DNA from 3 places in the Virgibacillus carmonensis genome. Region 2 is predicted to be linked to each of the others. Evidence: riboswitches for the same ligand, from Rfam matches in the RefSeq annotation. Region 2 holds a riboswitch; each other region holds the start of a gene.
The links. Region 2 has a riboswitch for S-adenosylmethionine ahead of AC3G7N_RS02375 (methionine ABC transporter ATP-binding protein). Riboswitches for the same ligand answer to the same signal wherever they lie in the genome.
Positions count from the first base shown of each region.

Region 1 (6,175 bases), on a different contig from region 2:
CATCACCATGTATAAAGTGTACAGGTATTTCTTGATAAGGTAGCTGCTGTAAGCTGTGGTCAATGAGAACAATTTGGGTAAGTTTATCCTTGGATATGATGATATCGATAAGTTGTCTGGTACGCTCATTCCAGCCAACAATAATGATATGATCACTTCCTTTGTATGTAACTTTTCCTTTAGATAAACTACTTTCATGTTTAATGGTTTCCGCTGATACAGTCGTAATATAAAAAGTAAGTAGTCCACCACCCGATAGAATCAACAAAATACCTATAACCTTTCCAGGAACTGTTAACGGTACATAATCACCATACCCAACTGTCGCTCCCGTTACAAATGCCCACCAAACACCATCAAAAATGGTCGGAAATTCATTTGGCTCAACAAAGTGGATGATAGCGCCAAACGAGAGCATGAGTAGAAATACAGAAATCAATAGCCTCAGAATAATTGGTAACCGGAAATATATGTGTTTAAATAGTTCAATACGCATGATTTCACCTTTATTTATAGTTATTTTTTAATGTTTAGCTAATGCTTTCTTTTTTCTTACAGTATGGACGAATAAACGTAAAAAAAGACATCCAAGCAGGATGCCTTTTTCAATTCAGGGTTATTGTATTGTTTTTTTAATGCTTTGATATACTTCATCCCAGAAATCAGTGTTATCGCGAAATGATTTTGTCATGAAGAGTAGCATTTCGTTGAGCTTTTCTTTGTAGTCATCAGCGTCCTTATTAGGTAAATTTGTACGAGAATCATCAAGAAATTGTTGAATCTTGTCTGCTCGAGGTCCCCACTTTGCTACTTCATTACCTGCTTCATCGATGAAAACAAATATTGGTATGGATTTTGATTTTCCGTTCGTAAGATACTGATCCATGAGTTCTAAATTCGCGTCTCTCGGAAACAAAGCCACTTCCATATTGGTATACTCGGCGATACGCAATAAAATTGGTACATTTAACATGGCATCTCCACACCAATCTTCCGTCAAAACCAACACTCGAAGCCGCTTTCTACTTACATGTTGGAAAAATTCCTCATCATTTGGAACCGTGAAGTGATCATAAATATGTATTAAATTTTCTTTATGTTTTTCCATTGATTCGATATATGCGTCAGGTGACATTCCTTTTTCATACCACTCATTTAACGTCATTCAAATTTCTCTCCTTTGTATACAAGTCTTTGTCAAATTTTACCCAACTAGACATGGTTCGTAAACAAAAGTGCTTACCGCAATAAAATTTGCTATGATTATAGGAGAATAAATTTAGTAGGAGGAACTTTTAATGGAACAAGCAAACAGAAATTTTCTATTAGAATTATTAAAAACACCGTCACCATCAAGTAATGAAATGCATATTCAGAAGAAATGGATAAACTATGTTCAAGATTTTGCCGATGAGATTCGCACGGATAATGCGGGTAACGCAATTGGTGTTCTAAACCCAGATGCACCCTTTAAGGTTTTACTCGCAGGGCATTGTGATGAAATTGCATTAGTAATAAATCGTATCGATGAAAAAGGGTTTTTGCATTTTGATAAAATGGGAGGAATTAACCCAAAAGCTGCAGTAGGAATGAAAGTTACAATACTAGGCTATGAAAAAACAGTGACTGGTGTTATCGGTGTGAATGCACAGCACCACGGCGGTCTTAAAAATGAATTTGGACTTGAAGATTTATTTATTGATTGTGGATGTAGATCTAAAGAAGAGATGGGAAAATATGTGCAAATAGGAGATCTTGCCGTATATAAAACAGATCCGGAACCATTAATGGATCGTTATATAGCAGGCCGTGGTTTGGATAACCGCACAGGTTCATTTATTGTTGCAGAAGTTCTAAAGCGATTGGCTGATCAAGGCTGTAAAGTAGGAGTGTACGCTGCTAGTACGGTGAATGAAGAAACAAATATGGGTGGAGCCTATTTTGCCGCTGCAGGAATCGAACCAACGATGGCAATCGCTTGTGACGTTACCTTTGCAACGGACTATCCAGCCGTTGATAAAAATAAGCATGGTGATGTTTGTTTAGATGGCGGTCCAGTTCTTGCTAAAGGAGCACCGATAAACATCAAAATTAATAAACTGCTTGAAAAAACGGCTAAAGACTTAAATATGGATATACAATATGAGTTAACACCAAGAATGACAGGCACAGATGCCGACAAAATGCGTTTAACAGGGCGTGGTGTGCCAGTATCACTTGTTTCACTACCATTACGGTACATGCATTCACCTGTAGAAACAGCTAGCTATGAGGATATTGATGAAGAAATTGAGCTACTTGTGACGATGATAGCCAATTTAACCGGTGAAGAAAGTTTAAACCCATTAGAAGACTGAGAAAAATTATAAAATAGTGAAAAAACTGTTTGACAAAATTTCATGACGGTAGTATTGTATTAAGTAATTAAATAGTGAACTTCTTATTCAGAGAGGTGGAGGGACTTGGCCCTGCGATACCTCGGCAACGGACTTTTAAAAGTACTGTGCTAAATCCAACAAGCATTAGCTTGAAAAATAAGAAGAGTGGGCGGATGTATATCCAAATCTCTTCTTATTATCATAAGGAGGGATTTTTTTAATTCTTAAACAGTCGCCTTCGCTTTATTTAAAAACTGAATAGCAACTTCTTATCTAGAGAGGTGGAGGGACTGGCCCTACGATACCTCGGCAGCGTACTTTTTTTAGTAACGTGCCAATTCCAGCAAGCAGTAAGCTTGATAGATGAGAAGAGGGAAGTTTTATGATGCCTCTTCTTATTTTATTAAGAAGAGGCATTTTTGCATTTTAAGGAGGGAAAATATGATTACTTTTGAGAACGTAACGAAGGTTTATCAAGGTAACGGAACACAAGTAAAAGCATTAGACGATGTTGACTTACATATCGAAAAAGGTGAAATATACGGGGTGATTGGTTTTAGTGGGGCTGGAAAAAGCTCGTTAGTACGCTGTGTGAATCTGCTCGAACGTCCAACATCAGGAAAAGTAATTGTAAACAATCAGGACTTACTCAGTCTTACGCCAAAAGAACTACGTGAAGCAAAGCGAAATATTGGAATGATTTTTCAACACTTTAACCTCCTGAATTCAAAAACAGTTTTTACAAACGTGGCAATGCCATTACTGCTAATGAAGACACCAAAGGAAGAAGTAAAAAAAAGAGTTTTCGAGATGTTAGATTTTGTTGGGTTACGTGATAAGGCAGATAATTATCCAGACCAACTTTCAGGTGGGCAAAAACAACGAGTAGGAATTGCACGGGCATTAGCAACAAAGCCATCCGTATTATTGTGTGATGAAGCAACATCAGCGCTTGATCCGCAGACGACAAATGACATTTTAAAACTGTTGAAAAAAATAAATCAGGAGTATAAAATCACGATTTTAATCATTACACATGAGATGGGAGTCATCCGGGAAATCTGCGATAAGGTCGCAGTGCTAGAAAGTGGAAAGGTGATTGAATCTGGATCAACTTTTGATGTGTTTGCTCAACCAAAAACAAAAACTGCTCATAATTTCGTTAGCACAGTCATGCATGATGAGATACCAGAATCAGTTTACCGATTAATTCGAGCGCAAGAAGCTACCAATCAGATTTATCGGATTGTGTTTGTCGGTGAATCGGCTGGACATCCACTTTTATCACAAATAGCGAAAAAATTCGATGTAGAAGTAAATGTGTTGTTTGGTAGTATAACAGAATTACAAGGAACATCCCTTGGTAATTTGATTGTGAAGTTTGAGGGTTCGGCGAAAGAGATTAGTAGAGTTATTATGCATATCAACCAGCAAGAAGTAACAATCAAGGAGGTGCTAGAGGATGTTAGTTGACTTTGATCAAATTATTGTAGCATTAGGAGAGACCATTACAATGGTTGCATTTTCATTAATTTTTGCTACGGTAATCGGATTGCCGCTCGGAATTTTATTAGTTGTAACACGTAAAGGACATTTATGGGAGAACGCTGCCGTTTTTAGTGTACTAAATACAATCGTGAACTTGTTCCGTTCTATACCGTTTATTATCCTTCTTGTGGTAGTTATACCATTTACCAGGTTGATCGTTGGAACCTCGATAGGAACTGCTGCGGCAATCGTCCCAATGGTTTTATTTTCTGGTCCTTATATTGCCAGGTTGATAGAAAACTCGCTGTTAGAAGTTGATCCTGGTGTGATGGAAGCAGCGCAATCGATGGGAGCGACACCGAGACAAATCATTACCCGTTTTTTAATACCAGAAGCATTAAGCTCACTACTACTGGGATTAACAATTGCAACAATAGGACTTGTTGGCGCTTCCGCTATGGCTGGTGCGATTGGTGGAGGAGGACTTGGTGATTTAGCCATTACATATGGATACCAACGATTCGATACGGTAGTGATGATTATTACAGTAGCCATTCTTGTCGTAATGGTGCAAGGATTACAAACGACAGGAAATATTTTATCTAGAAAAATCAGGCGAAGATAAAAAAACACAAAAAAATGAACTAGACAAAAAGGGGATAAAACAACATGAAAAGAATTGGACTTTTATTATTTATAAGTTTAGCGGTGATAACTAGTGCCTGCTCAAATGACGAATCAACTGTTTCAGTAGGAATTAGCGGCTCTGACACAACGATTTGGGATTTTATTGCAGAAAAGGCGAAAGAAGAGGGAATTAACGTTGAAATCGTTAAATTTTCCGACTATGTACAACCAAACTTGGCACTTGCTGAAGGGGAAATCGATGCGAATGCCTTTCAAACAGTTTCTTATTTCGATTCATTTATAAAAGAACATGATTTGGATTTAGTACCAATTGCAACTACAGTTATAGCGCCAATGGGTCTTTATTCCGATAAATATGATTCACCTGAAGAAATTCCAGAAGGTTCGTCAATTGCCTTACCAAAGGAAGCAACAAATATGGGACGTGCATTATTACTCCTTCAGTCAGCTGGTTTAATTAAATTAGAAGAAAATTTTGATGGTAATGGTTCAGTAGATAAGATTGTAGAAAACCCAAAAAATTTAAAGTTTGAAACACTTGTGGCTGCTCAAACTCCAAGGGTCTTACCAGATGTAGCTGCATCTATTATTAATAATGGTATTGCAGTTGATGCTGGATTTAGTCCATTAGGCGATTCTATTTTTCATGAAAATGAAACAGCTACACCATATATAAATATTATTGCCGTTCAAGAAAAAAACAAAGATGACAAAACACTGCAGAAGCTAGCAGATATTTATCAATCAGAAGAAGTAAAGGAGTTAATCCAAAAAGAGTATGATGGAAATCAGATACCAACATTTGTACCGTTAAGTAATATTGGCTGGTAGAGGGTGTTCACAAAGTCACCAAATGATAAACTACGAATTTCTTCGTTGGCTTGTCTTTCCGGTCCTCATGTAGCAGTAACCTACATTCCGGTCCTCAAGACTTCACCGCCTTGAACTTCTTGTTTCTAATTTGGTGACTTTGTGAACAAGTACTATTAATAAAAAATAGATGAGGTGAATAGATGAGTGTAGTTACACAAAGCTTGGAAAAAATAAAAAAGCGTATTATCGACAATGTAGAAGAAAATAAAGAACGCTATATTAAAACAAGTCATGCGATCCACAATAGACCTGAAATTGGAAATGAGGAATTTTTCGCTTCCGAATTGTTAACGGACATTCTTGGAAAGGAAGGGTTTGTTGTTGAAAAGGGGGTTGCTGGACATGAGACAGCTTTCTTGGCTAAAAGAAAAGGGGAAAAAGAAGGGCTACGAATTGGATTTTTAGCCGAGTACGATGCTTTACCAGGAATAGGTCATGCATGCGGGCATAATATCATTGGAACGACTAGTGTTGCAGCAGCCATTGCATTAAGTAAGGCAATTGATGAAATTGGCGGGGAACTTGTGGTACTTGGAACTCCTGCTGAAGAAGGTGGACCAAATGGCAGTGCAAAAGGAAGTTTTGTGAAAGCTGGGTTACTAGATAAGATTGATGCTGCAATCATGCTTCACCCTGGAAATGAGACAAATCTAACGGGTCCTAGCTTGGCTGTCGATCCACTGGACTTTGAATTTTTTGGTAAGCCAGCACATGCTTCAGCACAACCAGATAAAGGAATCAACGCTTTAGATGGAGTAATTCAATTGTTTAATGGGATTAACGCATTA
Region 1 covers NZ_JBYQFJ010000013.1:77,557-83,731, forward strand. Annotated here, with positions in the region: gene AC3G7N_RS12020 (potassium channel family protein) at 1-496, opposite strand, end outside; gene AC3G7N_RS12025 (thioredoxin family protein) at 617-1,165, opposite strand; gene AC3G7N_RS12030 (M20/M25/M40 family metallo-hydrolase) at 1,299-2,357, shown strand; SAM riboswitch class I at 2,438-2,541, shown strand; SAM riboswitch class I at 2,645-2,748, shown strand; gene AC3G7N_RS12035 (methionine ABC transporter ATP-binding protein) at 2,820-3,851, shown strand; gene AC3G7N_RS12040 (methionine ABC transporter permease) at 3,841-4,491, shown strand; gene AC3G7N_RS12045 (MetQ/NlpA family ABC transporter substrate-binding protein) at 4,536-5,345, shown strand; gene AC3G7N_RS12050 (M20 family metallopeptidase) at 5,528-6,175, shown strand, end outside.
Region 1: linked by a shared signal. The riboswitch ahead of AC3G7N_RS12035 (methionine ABC transporter ATP-binding protein) and the one ahead of AC3G7N_RS02375 (methionine ABC transporter ATP-binding protein) in region 2 are both predicted to bind S-adenosylmethionine.

Region 2 (6,175 bases):
ATTGATACAAACGATGCGTTTTATCAAAAAGAACGTGAATTCTTTGATGACATTGAGCCAGAAATCAAATCATTAAATACAGATTTTTACAAAGAATTAGTTGCATCCACTTATCGCGAGGATCTGGAAAAACAATGGGGCGAGCAACTATTCGAAATAGCAGACTTCGAAATTAAGTCATTTGACCCTAAAGTGATCAAGCTGCTGCAAAAAGAAAATAAGTTAACATCTGAGTACTCGAAGCTAGTTGCTTCAGCTGAAGTTGCTTTCCAAGGAAAAACGTTAACACTCGCACAGCTTGGACCATATGCACAGGACAAGGATCGTGAGACACGTAAAAAGGCAACTGAAGCGAGCTCAGGTTTTTTTGCACAGCATTCCGATAAATTTGATGACATTTACGATCAACTTGTGAAAACACGCCATGAAATCGCAACCACACTCGGTTATAAAAACTTTGTGGAACTTGGGTATATCCGCATGCTTCGTATCGATTATAATGCAGAGATGGTTACTATTTTCCGTAAACAAGTTAAAGATTCGATCGTACCTCTTGTAACCAAGCTATATGAAAAACAAGCTGTACGAATTGGCGTGGATTCCTTAAAAAACTATGATGAATCATTCAAATTTGAGTCCGGAAATGCTAATCCTAAAGGCACGCCTGAATGGATTATTGAAAATGGCAAGAAAATGTATGAAGAATTGTCGCCAGAAACGAATGAATTCTTCCATTATATGCTGGATCGTAATTTAATGGATCTTGAAGCAAAAAAAGGAAAAGAAGCTGGTGGATACTGCACATTTATTGATGATTACCAGTCACCATTTATTTTTGCAAATTTTAATGGAACATCCGGTGATATAGATGTTCTGACACACGAAGCCGGTCATGCATTCCAGGTTTATGAGAGCCGGCATATTGGTATCCCTGAATACGGATTTCCGACGCATGAAGCAGCAGAAATTCACTCGATGAGCATGGAATTTTTCACATGGCCATGGATGGAATTATTCTTCCAAGATGATACCGAGAAGTATAAATACTCCCATTTGGCAGACGGTTTACAGTTTTTACCATATGGCGTCGCGGTAGATGAATTCCAACATCTTGTTTATGAAAATCCCGAATGGACTCCAGAAGACCGAAACCAAGCATGGAAGAAGCTTGAAAAAACCTATTTGCCACACCGTGATTATGATGGAAATGACTATCTAGAATCAGGAAGGTTTTGGCAACGTCAAGGTCATATTTACGATGTACCGTTTTATTACATTGACTACACACTCGCTCAAATTTGTGCTTTCCAGTTCTGGAAACGCGCACAAGAAGATCACAAGGAAGCGTGGAATGACTACATTAAACTTTGTCAGCTAGGTGGACAAAAAGCATTTTTAGGGCTGGTTGAATCAGCCAACCTACGATCACCGTTTACAGAAGGAACGGTTGAATCTGTAGTAGACACGATTGAAGAGTGGCTTGATTCAGTAGATGATCAGTCACTATAAGAAAAGCTCAGGGCGCCTTGAAAGACACGACAAGCATAAGCAGAGCGGCGCAGTGTGGATGGGTTTCCTCGCGCAGAAGCGAACTGCTTATGTCTCGAGGGTCTAGGTGCTGAAGCTAGACAGATTTTCGTTTATACTTTCTTTACTATAAAAAAATAACCGCTACCTCCTTATATCAGAGGTTAGCGGTTATTTACTTCCCATTACTTACGCGACCAACTTGCCCATCCTCAAGACGAACCTTGATGCCGTGTGGATGATAGGATGACTTCGTCAATAAATCTTTTACAACGCCATGGGTCAGTTGACCAGTACGTTGGTCTTTTTTCAATACAATATCAACCTCAAGTCCAGGTTGTACCTGTTCCCGATATCTTCCATCTATTGTCATGTCAAACTATCCTCTCTGTTTAAAGCTATTCACATTATACATGACAGAATCAATTACTTCATCCACTCTGGTTTGCCAAATCCTTTAAACTCTTCATCGATTATTTTTTCGAACTCCGGAGATTCAATTACCTCTTTAATATCCTTTGCCCATTCTGTTTCTAAATCTTTTGTATTAACAACCACTCGGTTGCGGTAGTCATCAGGCATATTTTCTAGGACCAAGGCATCCAATAAATCTAGATCTGCTGCTAGCGCATAATTTCCTGGGACTGCAGCCAAATCTTCACTCTCCACTGTTCGTGGCAGTTGTCCAGCTTCCACTTGTTGGAATGTTAGATTTTTCGGGTTATCCACCACGTCATCAACCGTCGCACGTAATGGATCAATATCATCCTTAATCGTAACAAGACCTGCATCCTGTAACATAATCAATGTTCTAGCTAAATTTGTTGGATCATTCGCAATCGTAATTGTGCTTCCGTCTTCTATGTCCTCTAACGAATCAAATTTAGTAGAATACACACCCATTGGAGCTGTTGGAACAATTTTTATCTCAGACAAATCCATGCCATGCTCTTTCTCAAATGCTTCGTAATATATCTTATGCTGAAATAAGTTCGCATCCAAATCTCCGTTATCCAAAGCTTTGTTTGGTTGAATGTAATCACTGAACTCAACATTTTTAACTGTATATCCTTTTTCCTCAAGTAATGGCTTTAATGCTGTAGTTACCATGTCACTGTAAGGGCCAACCGTTGCACCAAATGTAATTGTCTTGTCATCTTTTGATTCACCAGATGCCCCTCCAGAACCACAAGACGTCAGCACCAATAAAATAACTAACGTAAAAATTAGACCTAATCCCTTTTTCATAGTAAAATCCTCCTTATTATCGTTTATTAACTGCTCTTGCAATGAAATCACCAGTGTATTGAATAACTTGCACCAGCACAATCAATACAATTACAGTCGTGTACATCACCATATCATCGTAGCGGTAATAGCCATATCGAATCGCTAGATCACCAATACCACCGCCACCGATTGTGCCTGCCATTGCGGAATACCCGATTAAACTGATCGTCGTAATCGTTAATCCACTAATAATTCCAGGCTTAGCTTCAGGTAGAATAATATCTTTAATAATCATCCACGGCGAAGCGCCAACAGAAATTGCCGCTTCAATCACACCTTTATCAATTTCACGCGCAGCAGACTCCACTATTCTTGCAAAAAATGGGATAGCAGCAACTGATAATGGGACTGCAGCAGCGGTGGGTCCAATTGTCGTACCTAATATGTAGTTCGTAAAAGGCAATAAGAAAACTAGTAAAATAATAAATGGTACCGAACGAATTAGATTGGTCACTACCCCAGCGATGCTTTTTACCACTTTATTTTCCAAAAATAGCCCTCGATCTGTGACATACAATACTATTCCAAGTGGTAGTCCGATTACGATAGCAATCACTAACGCTACACCAACCATGTACAACGTTTGAAAGAATGCCAAATTAAGTTCTGGCAAAATATCGATTAGACGACTAAACTCCATGCTGAATCACCTCCACCTGTTTCACGCGATTCATCAGATAAGTAATTGCTTTTTCCACTTCATCTCTATCACCATTTAACTCCATGACAAAAATTCCGAGCGGCGCATCCTGAATGTATTCAACTTTTCCATGTAAAATGTTTCCGCTAACCCGATATCCTTGAAGCATATCAGATACAATTGCTTCTTTTGCGAGCTCTCCTCGAAATTGAAGCTTAATCAATGTACCTTTACATCTTGCTAACAATTTATCAGGTAATGAAAATTGCAGTACAGTTTGAATAAACTTTTTCGTTAGCCCTTCTTTTGGATCGGAAAAAATATCATAAACAGCACCTTCCTCAACAATCCTCCCATCCTGCATTACGGCACATCGGTGACAAATTTCTTTGACAACTTCCATCTCATGTGTGATCACGACTATCGTGATACCGAGCTCTACATTAATCTGTTTCAATAATGCCAGAATGGACTTTGTTGTACTAGGATCAAGCGCTGATGTGGCCTCATCACACAACAGTACTTTCGGATTATTTGCAAGAGCTCTTGCGATACTAACGCGTTGCTTTTGCCCCCCGCTTAACTGCGCTGGATAATGATTGATCTTGTCGGTTAAACCTACTAAATCCAACAACTCTACTACTCTATCTTTTCGGGCATCTTTACTCAGCCCAGCTGCCTTTAACGCAAACGCAACATTTTCAAACACCGTTTTAGAAGCGACTAAATAGAAACCTTGAAATATCATGCCGATTGATTGTCGTGCTGTTCGTAACGCTTTCGGAGGCAAGGCTAGTAGATTAACCCCATCAACCAAGACGCTTCCTGATGTAGGGCGTTCCAAAATATTCATACAGCGAAGCAACGTACTTTTTCCAGCACCACTATAGCCAACAATCCCGTATACCTCCCCCTTTTTCACTTGCAGTGATACACGGTCAACCCCGATAATTTTCTCATGTTTCGTTTGATAAACCTTTTCAATATCTTGAAGTTCAATCATCGCTTACCCCCCTCTCCCTCTCAAGAACACAAAAACCCTCTTCCAAAATGAAAGAGGGAGTTGAGTTTGTATTCAATCCTTATCTTTCAGAATGGTAAACTATCATTCTGCAGGAAATAGCACCACTCCAAAACGGAAGGTTGCTGTGACATCAATGGGCCTAGTCCCTCCGTCACTCTGGATAAGATATGTAGTTGTAAAATTTTAATAAGACTAATCATATAGCCGTTTTTCATATTTGTCAATAATTATTTTCGGAAAAGATTTAATTTTCCGATTCTACGTACCGCTTCCGACAGTCGATTTTCATCAGCTAACAATCCTATCCGCACATATCCTTCTCCTGCCGGGCCAAAGCCATTTCCAGGTGCTGTAACAACATGTGCTTTTTCTAGTAGCAAGTCTGCAAATTCTTCTGAGGTATAGCCCTCTGGAACTGGTAACCAAGCGAAAAATGTTCCGTTTGGCGCCTCAACCTTCCAGCCGATTTCATTTAGCTTTTCGATAAAGCAATTTCGGCGTTCTTCGTATGTCGACACTAATTTTTGTACCGCTTCCTGGTCACTGTTCAGTGCAGTCGCTGCAGCTTGTTGAATCCCACCAAACAAGCTAACGTGAACATGATCCTGGATTAAATTTATGCTTTCAATTACTGACTTATTCCCAACGGCAAACGCAACACGCCAGCCAGCCATATTATATGTTTTCGATAAGGTGTACATCTCGATTCCAATGTCCTTTGCCCCTTCTGACTGCAAGAAACTTTGTGGCTTCTGCCCATCAAACCCAATCGCACCATACGCAAAGTCATGCAACACACAGATACCATGTTTTTTTGCAACCTCAACAGTTTCATCGAAGAATTCCTTTGTAGCAGTCGCTGACGTCGGGTTATTTGGATAATTTAAAAACATTAATTTCGCTCTGTCCAATGCGTCATCTCGAATCTGGCCATAATCAGGTAAAAAATTATGATCCTCAAGTAATGGCATCATTTCCGTTTTTGCATCTGCAAGTGCAATACCTGACATATAATCCGGGTAACCTGGATCAGGTAACAATGCCGTATCACCTGGATTTAGCAGGCATTGGCTCAGCTCAACAAGGCCGGATTTAGCCCCAAACATGATGGCCACCTCCGTTTCTGGATCGACCTCAACCCCATATTCCCTTTTGTAAAAGTCAGCCATCGCTTGTTTAGCATACCCGAAACCCTGAAACGGTGAATATTTATGATTGATTGGATCTTCTGCAGCATTTTGTAATGACTCAACAATATGATCGGGTGAAGGTAAATCTGGATTTCCCTGCCCCAAGTTAATCACGTCGTGTCCCTCGTTTTGCAGTTGCTGCACTTTTTTTACAAGCTTCGCAAAAAATTGCTCTGGCAAACGTTTCAATGCCTCAGACTGTTCAAACCTATGCAAATCTCTCACTCCCCAATTCTGATAATTGCTACTAATAATAGCCTCTGATTAGTGGTTTGTAAAGGAAGAAAAATGCAACACCATCTCACATATCTTTCTAATGATAATACAACCAATATATCCACATTTTAGATAAAAGTGGACTATTATGGTACTATTACAAGATAATAAAAAAGGTAAGGAGATCAACAATGACATACAACACACTATTTTTAGATATAGATGGGACTATTTTGCGACCTGATCATACTGTTATGGACTCTACAAAAAATGCAATCGAACAAGTTA
Region 2 covers NZ_JBYQFJ010000002.1:217,703-223,877, forward strand. Annotated here, with positions in the region: gene AC3G7N_RS02355 (M3 family oligoendopeptidase) at 1-1,509, shown strand, start outside; gene AC3G7N_RS02360 (YwbE family protein) at 1,703-1,900, opposite strand; gene AC3G7N_RS02365 (MetQ/NlpA family ABC transporter substrate-binding protein) at 1,954-2,775, opposite strand; gene AC3G7N_RS02370 (methionine ABC transporter permease) at 2,792-3,457, opposite strand; gene AC3G7N_RS02375 (methionine ABC transporter ATP-binding protein) at 3,447-4,460, opposite strand; SAM riboswitch class I at 4,537-4,648, opposite strand; gene AC3G7N_RS02380 (pyridoxal phosphate-dependent aminotransferase) at 4,709-5,887, opposite strand; gene AC3G7N_RS02385 (Cof-type HAD-IIB family hydrolase) at 6,079-6,175, shown strand, end outside.

Region 3 (6,175 bases), on a different contig from region 2:
AGGTGAAATGATTGACATGGTTAACCATGGTAACGGGCAGGTTCGTATCGAATTTAAAGTTCCTTCCCGTGGATTAATTGGTTATGCCACTGAATTTATGTCGCAAACTCGTGGTTATGGTATTCTGAATCATACGTTTGATACGTATGAACCAGTTGTCAAAGGCCAAGTTGGTGGCAGAAGTAAAGGTGTTCTAGTTGGACTTGAGAATGGTAAAGCATCAACTTACGGTATCATGCAACTAGAAGATCGCGGGGTTATTTTTGTTGAGCCAGGTACAGAGTTGTACGCTGGTATGATTGTTGGTGAACACAATCGTGACAATGATTTAACCGTAAATATCACGAAGGAAAAACACTTAACGAACGTTCGTTCAGCAAATAAAGACCAAACCTCTACAATCAGAAAGACAAGAGTCATGTCATTAGAAGAAGCAATCGAGTACTTGAATGACGACGAATATTGTGAGGTTACACCTGAATCGATTCGTTTACGTAAAAAGATCCTAAACAAAAATGAACGTGAAAAGGCATCTAAAAAAACGACTATAGGCTAATAAAAAACCAGTGAGGGAATCTCACTGGTTTTTTATATAATTTGAGGAGAAGAGTCGGGGTTAATCGGCGGTAAATGATCAAATCAGCCGTTATATTATAAAATTGGCGGATAAAATTTAAGGCTGTTTTCGCATAGTTTGTTGCTAATATCACCACAGTTGATATAAAATGCGACGTATGCGCTGGGTTGTTTTCCGCTGCGGACCGTTGCTTTCCGCGGGCACGGCTTCAGCCTCCTTGCCCCGGCAAGGGGTATGCCGACGTTGTCCGCAAAGGACGGTTTTAGTCGGCCCTCATCATTAACCACTCTGCGGGGTCTTCAGACTCGTGCTGTTCCCGCAGGAGTCAACGGTCCTCCGCTCCAAACAACTGCCATAATTTGCTGGCTACCTGTGTGTAATATAAACAATCAAATAAATTGAAATTGTTAAGCTAAACCCTAGTGAAGTGGATTTCCGGAACGGTTGTCCACCCACCAAACAAAGTACATACGTCGCATTCTATAGATTTCGTGTCAAAAACAACAACCTTTTAGAAAACAGCCAAATTTAAAAATGGCTGATATCCTTGTGGATCGGCGGATAAAGGTGCAAAAGAGCGGATATATGGCTTTCGAGTTCTCTCAATGATCATAACTGTGTCAGGAAAAAATAGATTTATTAGATGTTTCTCTAGTAAAAAACTGGGCGGATTGCCCAGTTTTTCTAATGTATAATGCTATGAAAGTTAATCGAAAAGCCCCAAAGTTGATCATTAATCCCGATTCAGTAAAACTTAAGCATGTGGATCAATAAACGCCTGAACAATTTCTCCCCATTTTTCAAATTCAGTTAAGAAACCATCATGACCAAAATTGGTTTGAATATGGTGATAGGAACTGGTTGGCATGACCTCTGTTAAAGCTTTAATATGGTGTGGTTCGTATATTAAGTCATTTTCGAAACTTATGGCTAGTAATGGTCGCTTGAACTTCTTGGATGCTTGTTGCCATCCACCACGGCAGTCACCAATGTCGTGCCCATTCATCGCTCGTAATAAGTAACTATAGCTGTTGGGGTCAAATCGTTGAACTAATTTCTGCCCCTGATAATTCAAATAAGATGACACTTCATATTTGGAATTTACCTTTTCCCGGTTGAATCTGTCTGTAAATAAAGAAGAACTTCGATAGGTCACCATGCCAATCATTCGTGCTATTTCCAATCCTTTAACAGGATCCTGTTTGATCGCGGATAATGCAATATGGTTAAAAGCAATTCCGTAATCAGAGAAGAAAGGGGTCGCTGCTAGAACAATTAGTTTCTCCATTATTGTCGGATAGAGAATACCCCATTCTAGCACTTGCATTCCACCAAGAGACCCACCGATAACCGCTATTAGGTTGTTGATTTCTAACTCCCTCAATGCCTGGTATTGTGCATGCACCATATCACGAATTGTAATGGAAGGAAAAGTTGTTCGATAAACTTCATCTGTTCCGGGATTAAGGGAACCGGGTCCTGTTGAGCCATCACAACCGCCGAGTACATTAAATGTGATTACTTGAAACTTTTCTGTATTAATGTACTTTTGCTTACCAATTAACCCATGCCACCATCCTGGTGATTCGGTTGTACCGACTGTAATATGATTTCCTGTTAGAGCATGACATACTAATATGACCGGTGCATCAATTGGCCCAACACGCTCATATTGTAATGTTACGTCATCGATTACTTCACCAGAAATTAGAGGGAGTGGGCCAATGGATATATTTTCTGTTGTTGAAAAGGTTTTCTGAAATATTTCCATATGACCCCTCCTTCGTTTAAACTTCAACAGGTATATTTAATGGGCTATTTCCCCTTATACGGATTGTTTCATGAAAAGGGTTTTTACCAGAAATAACGGTAATTCCAGCTGCCTCAGCGTTTTCTAATGCTTGATCGGAAACTGCCGGCTCTTCAGCCCAAACTATTTTCACCTGTTTATTAATGAGTTGTTCAATTGTTGTTGGTAAAACCTTTCCATTAAACCAAACTGCATCAATGTCAAACGGAATATCTGCTAGTTGTTTGTAGGAACTTTCCTGTTCTGATTCAGTAATTGGTACAATATAAAAGCCCAATTGCTGTAGTTGCTCTGCACTTCTATTTAGATGGCTCGAAGGATCACCAGAATCAAAAAATGCAATTACTTTCTTACTTACAGCACCCTGATCTCTTTTAAAAGGTGAGCCGACCAACCATTTTACAGTGTCTTCTGTTGTTAGAGGAATCGTTAGGTCTTCATTTGTTGCTTTTGCAATAGCTTGATCTAAATCGGTTAAAATATCTTCTGTTGATTCAATACCAATTGAAAGTCGAATTAATTCTTCAGAAACGCCACTTTTTTCCAAGTCTTCCGCACTTAGTTGTTGGTGTGTTGTTGAAGCTGGGTGAATAATGAGTGATTTCGCATCTCCAACATTTGCCACGTGTGACCAAAGTGTAACGTTGTCGATCAATTTTGTACCTGCTGCGCGACCACCCTTAATCCCAAACGTTATGATAGAGCCATAACCATTTTTAAAGTATTTCTTTGCCAATTCATAAGATGGATGTTCTTTTAGTCCAGGATAGTTAACCCATTCAACTGCTGGATGGTTTTGCAAAAAGTCGGCGACTTCTTTGGCATTTTTGTTATGTCTTTCAATCCGTAAATGCAATGTTTCCAAACCTTGTAAAAGTAAAAACGCATTGTGTGGACTCAAACATGCCCCGATATCGCGCAATAGCTGCACCCGTAATTTTGTTGCAAATGCTGCTGGGCCGATATCCACGTAGCGAATTCCGTGGTAACTTTCATCGGCTTCAATAAATCCAGGGAATTTTTCATTATCAAAGTTAAAACGGCCGCCATCCACAACAATCCCGCCAATCGCGGTACCGTGACCTCCAATCCATTTTGTAGCAGAATGGACGACTATATCAGCTCCCCAAGTTAGTGGCTTGGTGATATAGGGCGTTGCAAATGTGTTATCAATAATAAGTGGAATGTTGTGACTGTGAGCAATCGCTGCAATTTCCTCAACATCGAATACATGTAAGCTAGGATTGGTGATAATTTCTCCAAAAACAGCTTTCGTTTTATCTGTTATTGCTTCTTCGATCTCACCAGGATTAGTGGCATTGACAAACTTAACGTTAATTCCATATCGAGGTAACGTATTAGCAAACAGGTTGTAAGTTCCACCATATAAATTACTATCGGCAATGATTTCATCACCTGCACCAGCAATATTTAAAATTGCGAGTGTTATTGCTGCCATTCCAGATGAAGTCGCTACTGCAGCAACACCATCCTCAAGTAATGCAACACGTTGTTCGAAAACATCAACGGTAGGGTTGCCAATCCGTGAATAAATGTTCCCAGGCTCCTTTAATCCGAATAAGTCTTGTGCATGTTCCGTATCGCGAAATGAATAGGAAGTTGTTTGGTAAATAGGTACAGCCCGAGATCCTGTTGCTGGATCAGGCTCTTGACCACCATGCAGTAGTACAGTTTCTGGATTGTGAAGATTGAAATTTGACATTAATAATTCCTCCTTTTGTAGTTGGCCTATTATTAATGGTCTGGTAGGTTAGAAAGGAGGGAAAACAAAAATCCCCCTTCCTAAGAAGAGGGCGTTTATGTAACGACGATCCTCCCCTTATCTTCCAGATCATAAATGACCTGTAGGATTTAGCACCTTTCAAGGCTAGAAATCTAGCTTGATGGTTGCCGGGCATCACAGGGCCTATTCCCTCCGCCACTCTTGATAAGAGTTATTTAAATTTAATGACAATTATATATCTAAAAATGTTCATCCGTCAACAGTTATTTGAAAAAATATTTAAATTTAGTTTAAGTTTAATTTGAAAGCAATCTAGATTATCGATAAACTGGAGCAAATAAGTCTGATAAGAGGTGTTCCAATATGCGAATGTTTTTAGTAATGTCTTGTCTGTTTTTCCTATTAGTTGGATGTTCTGAAAAACATAAAGTGAAAACCCCGACTCCTAATGAACAACGCAAGGTGGTTGCTCAAAATCTAGACGAACCCTGGGAAATACAACTTGCAAATGGTACGTTTTATATCAGTGAGCGAACTGGGGCAATTGTAACTGTAAAAAATGGAGAGCAATCGAAGAAAACCGTTAGCTTTGAAAAGAATATATCAAATCAGCCTGAAGCTGGTTTATTAGGCATTGCTATGCCAGCGAATTTTACAAAAACAAAAGAGGCTTTTGCTTATTATTCATACCAAGAAAATGGGGAATATTATCAACGTGTCATTAAAATGAAAGAAGCTTCGAACAATTGGAAGGAGATAGAAGTATTGCTAGATAAGATTCCAGGTGGGAAATTTCATCAAGGTGGCAGAATCGCGATTGGACCAGATGACAAGGTATATATTACAACTGGTGATGCCACTGTAGAAAGTAATGCTCAAGTCCTGGACAGCCTGTCTGGTAAAATTTTGCGAATGAACTTAGATGGATCTATTCCGAAAGATAATCCGTTTGAAAATTCCTATGTATATACGTATGGTCATCGTAATCCACAAGGACTTGCCTGGGATGAAGAAGGGGCGTTGTATGCAATGGAACATGGATCAAATGCTCATGATGAAATTAACCGAATTCAAAAAGGTAATAATTATGGATGGCCAATAATTCGTGGTGATCAATCAAGGGAAGGGATGATTGAGCCAGTTGTTCATTCAGGAGAATCAACATGGGCTCCCTCAGGTATGGCATATATAGATGGGGAATTTTATTTCGCTTCTTTACGCGGAGAAGGTGTACGTGAATTTGATCCTTTCAGTAATGAAGTGAAACTATTAATAGATAATCTGGGTCGTGTCCGTGACGTACTGGCTACAGAAAAAGGGTTGTATGTTATAACAAATAACACGGACGGACGTGGCGACCCTGCTGAAAATGATGACCGTTTAATCTTTATACAGCAATGAACATAGAAGAGGCTGTTCACTAGCAGTCTCTTTTTGCATTTAATAATAATTGATTTTGCCATTCTAAGATAAATCCCCTAATCCAAAAATTATTGTAAGCAGTAGTGAATGTTTTCAAAATAAATGGTTAAATTAAACAGTTGAATGTAAGCCCTTGCATTACATGTATATACAAGTTATACTATTTCAGTAAACATGTATATACAAGTTTAAAAGAGAAATAGAAATGAGGGAGCACTTACTATGAGTAACAATGAAATCATATATGCACCGCTTAGTGGTGAAATTAAGCAGCTTAATGCTGTTCCAGACCCAACATTTTCTGAAAAGATGATGGGTGATGGATTAGCAATAGAACCAAGTGACGGAAAAGTTGTAGCACCATTTGATGGTAAAGTTGTACAGATATTCCCAACTAAACATGCGGTAGGTCTTGAAAGCAAATCAGGTATTGAGGTTTTAATTCACATCGGTTTGGAAACGGTTTCTCTTGATGGAGAAGGTTTCGAAGCGCATGTAAAACAAGGCGATCAGGTTAAAACTGGAGACCCACTCGTAACTTTTGATTTAAATTTTATTAGAGAAAAAGCGAAAAGCACAATAACACCAGTAATTATGACAAATGGTGAAGCGCTTGAAATGC
Region 3 covers NZ_JBYQFJ010000010.1:54,382-60,556, reverse strand. Annotated here, with positions in the region: gene typA (translational GTPase TypA) at 1-556, shown strand, start outside; gene metX (homoserine O-acetyltransferase MetX) at 1,332-2,348, opposite strand; gene AC3G7N_RS10030 (PLP-dependent aspartate aminotransferase family protein) at 2,365-4,110, opposite strand; SAM riboswitch class I at 4,225-4,342, opposite strand; gene AC3G7N_RS10025 (PQQ-dependent sugar dehydrogenase) at 4,495-5,532, shown strand; gene treP (PTS system trehalose-specific EIIBC component) at 5,776-6,175, shown strand, end outside.
Region 3: linked by a shared signal. The riboswitch ahead of AC3G7N_RS10030 (PLP-dependent aspartate aminotransferase family protein) and the one ahead of AC3G7N_RS02375 (methionine ABC transporter ATP-binding protein) in region 2 are both predicted to bind S-adenosylmethionine.